Regions from separate parts of the Pseudomonas leptonychotis genome, predicted to be linked through region 1. Evidence: riboswitches for the same ligand, from Rfam matches in the RefSeq annotation. Region 1 holds a riboswitch; the other holds the start of a gene.
What was found. Region 1 has a riboswitch for cobalamin ahead of cobO (cob(I)yrinic acid a,c-diamide adenosyltransferase). Riboswitches for the same ligand answer to the same signal wherever they lie in the genome.
Positions count from the first base shown of each region.

Region 2: linked by a shared signal. The riboswitch ahead of cobG (precorrin-3B synthase) and the one ahead of cobO (cob(I)yrinic acid a,c-diamide adenosyltransferase) in region 1 are both predicted to bind cobalamin.

Region 1 is NZ_RFLV01000002.1:521,042-523,236, forward strand. Features, by position in the region: gene D8779_RS12960 (cobyrinic acid a,c-diamide synthase CobB) at 1-435, opposite strand, end outside; gene cobO (cob(I)yrinic acid a,c-diamide adenosyltransferase) at 435-1,046, opposite strand; cobalamin riboswitch at 1,156-1,425, opposite strand; gene D8779_RS12970 (hypothetical protein) at 1,498-1,818, opposite strand; gene D8779_RS12975 (O-methyltransferase) at 1,834-2,195, opposite strand, start outside.
Region 2 is NZ_RFLV01000001.1:1,623,956-1,626,150, forward strand. Features, by position in the region: gene cbiE (precorrin-6y C5,15-methyltransferase (decarboxylating) subunit CbiE) at 1-529, opposite strand, end outside; cobalamin riboswitch at 734-930, shown strand; gene cobG (precorrin-3B synthase) at 1,031-2,195, shown strand, end outside.

The sequences.
Region 1 (2,195 bases):
CGGCAGATCCGGCTGGAACGTTGCCAGGCCATGGGCCATGGCGCCAAAGGTCTGCGCCATGGCCGAGCCATCGATCACCGCCAGCACCGGTACGCCGAAGTGCCGCGCCAAGTCGGCCGCCGACGGCGTGCCATCGAACAAGCCCATCACCCCCTCGATCAGAATCAGATCGGCCTCACCCGCCGCTTCCCAGAGCAACCGACGGCTCTCCGCTGCACCGACCATCCACAGGTCGAGCTGATACACCGGCGCGCCACTGGCGCGGGCCAGGATCATCGGGTCGAGAAAATCCGGGCCGCACTTGAACACCCGCACGCGTTTGCCTTGACGTGTATGCAGGCGCGCCAAGGCTGCAGTCACCGTGGTCTTGCCCTGACCGGAGGCCGGCGCGGCAATCAACAGTGCCGGGCACTGACGGGCGCTGGAGTCGCTCATTAAAACTCCACTCCCTTCTGAGCCTTCACGCCAGCCTTGAACGCATGCTTGACCAGGCTCATCTCGGTGACGGTATCCGCCGCCTCAATCATCCCCGGCAATGCGCCACGCCCAGTCACCACCACATGCTGTAGCAGCGGCCGCGCTTCGATATCGGCGAGCACCGCGTCGAGTTCCAGATAGCCGTATTTCAGCGCGATATTCAGTTCATCCAGCACCACCAGGCCAACGGCGGGGTCATTTAGCAGCTGCGCCGCCACCGCCCAGGCCTCGCGAGCCTTGTCGATATCACGCTGGCGATCCTGGGTCTCCCAGGTAAAGCCCTCGCCCATTACGTGATAGCTGACCTCATCGGGGAAACGGCGAAAGAAGGTTTCTTCGCCAGTGCTGGCCGCACCTTTGATAAATTGCACCACGCCAACTTTGAGGCCGTGGCCCAAGGCGCGCGCGACCATGCCAAAGGCGCTGCTGCTCTTACCCTTGCCGTTGCCGCTGTGCACCAGCAGCAGGCCGTATTCGTCCTGAGCCTGGGCGATCTTTTCGTCGATAAGGGTTTTCTTGCGGGCCATGCGCGCCTTGTGTCGGGCGTCACGCTCAATCGATTCAGTCATCGCATGCTCCACCGCCCCAAGGCGATCTGGCTGAAATAAGCAGGCGAAGAAACAGCAAGCGCGGGCTCACGCATAGCGCCAAGCACGCGCCAGCCATCGCCCTCCGCGATGCCGTGGACTGCAACAGGCCGGTCTCCGGGCTTGTGAGCGAGCCTTATAGCTCTCAGAAACTACTTATGATCTAGCGAGCCAGATCATAAAAAGGCTCTAAGCCGCGCCTTCCCATGCGTTCAGCACAGTGGCAATAGCGGCGTTTAACTCACTTACCGTTGCGGGGGCAGCGTCGGAATGACTGACGTAAACACGTTCAGCGCACCGACTTCCCAGTTTCACCCCGCACACGCATAGCGTCGGAGGCACCTGCTACAAGGCGCGAAGGGTAGAGAGTTCGCGATTAAGCGTCAAACGAATGCGCGGCTTACAGTCGAGAACCAGCCATTGATGCGACAGGTCAATGCCTCGGCATAAAGCCTACTGGCTTGCTGGCCAGCCACTCAACAAAGGTGCGCAGGCGCTCATCACTGAGCAGGCTGTCGCGATTGTTGTAAGTCAGCGCCAACTCTTTTTCACTGAACAACCGGTGGATTTGGTTATGGCAAGCACGGCAGACCCAGAGCGTGGCGCTGATGCGTTCGCTTTTGCCAAAGCGCTTCTGCACATAAACCTTGTTGTGCAGCGCCTTGGGGATCAGATGGTGGCGCGTCAGGACTGCTGCACGGCTACAGAGCTCGCAGGCATCGGGTTGTTCGGGCAGACGAATCGGTTCGGGCATACAGGTGGTAAAGACTTAGCGTTTACGACACAGGCTCAGGCCATCGCCTAGCGGCAACAGGGACAGGTCAATGCGCGGGTCGTCACACAGCGCCAGATTGAGCGCCTGAATCGCTCGGGTGTCCGCGCTCTCAGGGTTTTCCTCAAGCACGCGGCCACTCCACAGGGTATTATCGAATAGGATCAGCCCACCTTGACGCACCAGGCGCAGGGCATGTTCCAGATAGGCTGGGTAATTGGCTTTGTCGGCGTCGATAAACAGCAGATCGATACTGCCAGCGAGACCTTCAGCCTCCAGCGCCCCCAGGGTTTGTAGCGCAGGGGCTAGGCGTTGCTCAATACGCGCACTGAGCCCTGCTTCACGCCAGTAACGTTCAG
Region 2 (2,195 bases), on a different contig from region 1:
CACCCAAGTGCTCCAGTACGGTTATGCGGCTGGGACCAAAACCGCGTTCGCGCAGCAGCTCGGCCACCGCCGCCGGGCTCTCGCCGTCATTACTCAACACCAGCAGTCGAGCACCGGGGAAAACCTGCGCCTGCAGCGCCGCCAACGGCCGCGCCACCAGCGACAGCACCGTGACCTCCTGCAGCGGCCAACCCAGGCGAGCAGCGGCCAAGGACACTGAGGACGGAAACGAGAACACCCGCATTTCCTCGGCCGGCAGCTGCCGCGCCAGGCTCGCGCCCACGCCATAGAACAGCGGATCGCCGCTGGCCAGCACACAGACCGGCGTACCGCGTCGCGCCAGTACCGGCGCAACACTGAAAGGGCTGGGCCACAGCTCATGCTGACCCGGCAAATCAGCCGGCAACAACGCCAGCTGCCGCGCCGCGCCAACGATGCACTGCGCTTCAGCCAAGGCCTTGCGAGCCGCCTCGCCCAGGCCGACATAGCCGTCTTCACCGATTCCCACCAGGGTTAACCAGGCCGTCATGCGCTTTCCTCAAACCGTCATCGTCGCGCCGCCCGACCAGTTGGCTGTCGTACCCGCGCGCAAAGCGGGCATAATAGCGCCTTCGTCGGTGCCCTAATGGGCCGAAGAACCTGTTTACGATCTCGCGAGCTAGAGCCATGCAAGGCAAAAATAGGCGAGGAAGTGGAGTTTACGAGCTGTAAATGAGCATTCCGAGCCTGTTTTTAACGCAGTAGGGCCGACGCGCAGCAGATCGTAAACAGGTTCTAAGAGGGAATCAGGAGCGATCTGCTGATCGTGACCGAGCTGCCCCCGCAACTGTAAACAGCGAGTTTGCCGCAACTGTGCCACTGGGTAACCGGGAAGGCCGCAGCAGATGAAGACCTGTAAGCCAGGAGACCTGCCGACGACGCTAGTCGCGAGTGCCAACATCGGGCGGGGTGTACCGATGCCATTGAGTCCCCTGTGCCAGGGCGGGCTCTGCTGGTTCGGTCGCCGCGTCTTTGTTGTTGGTGACCTTTTTTGCGCGACCATTCCATCACCGTCGATCCATCACTACCACGCCCCAGCGCGTGCCCCGGCCTGCTGCGCATTGTGCAAGCACTGGACGGTGGCATCTGCCGGGTCAAGCTGGCTGGCGGTGTACTCAGCAGCAACCAAGCCCGCGCCATCGCCGAGGCCGCCGAACACTGCGCCAGCGGTGTGCTGGAGCTGACCAACCGCAGCAATCTGCAGATTCGTGGCGTATTAGCTGGTCAGCAGGCCGAGCTGATTGAGCGCCTGCTCGCCGCCAACCTGGGCCCAAGTAACCCGACGGCTGATGATGTGCGCAACCTGCTGCTCAGCCCCGCCGCCGGTCTCGACCCGCAGGCGCTGCTCGACACCCGACCGTTAGCCGCCGCGTTGCTTGAACTGCTGCAAAGCACCCCGGCACTGCACGGGCTATCGGCCAAATTCGCCATTCAGTTGGATGGCGGCGAAGCCCTGGCGATGCTCGAACACCCGCACGATATCTGGCTTAGCGCTCTGCCCGGCATGCCGGCACGGCTGGCCTTTGGCCTGGCTGGCTGCCCAGGTGATCAGCCACTGGGCGTGGTCGACGCAGAGCAAACCGTGTCGCTGGTAGAGCAGCTGCTAAGGCTGTTTATCGAACTGGCCGGCAACGCACACAGCCGTATGCGCCAGCTGCTAAGCGTGATTCCAGCCAGCCAGCTGCTGCAACAGCTGCAAACGCGCCTGCCCTTTGCCGTGCAAGCGCCGCCGGCCGATTGGCAACGCACACCGGTCAGCCCACGCGCGCCGATCGGCATTTATCCCCAGCAGCAAGCGGACCTGCGCATGGTCGCCGCTGGCGCGCGCCTGGGACGGATCGACGCCGCGCAATTGCAGGCCCTGGCCGATCTGGCTGAACAACATGGCGATGCCAGTCTGCGCCTGACGCCCTGGCAGGGTGTGTTGCTGCCAAATATCCCCGAACACTCGACGGACACACTGCTGCACAAGCTGAACGACCTCGGCTTGCTCACCGATGCGCAAGAACCGTTAAGCCAGCTGATCGCCTGCACCGGCTCCGCCGCCTGCGCTAAAGGCTTGAGCGACAGCAAGGCCGATGCCCTGCGCCTTTCCGCACGGCTGCGCGCCAGCAGCGTCCGCCCTCAGGTGCATTTAAGCGCCTGCCCGCGCTCCT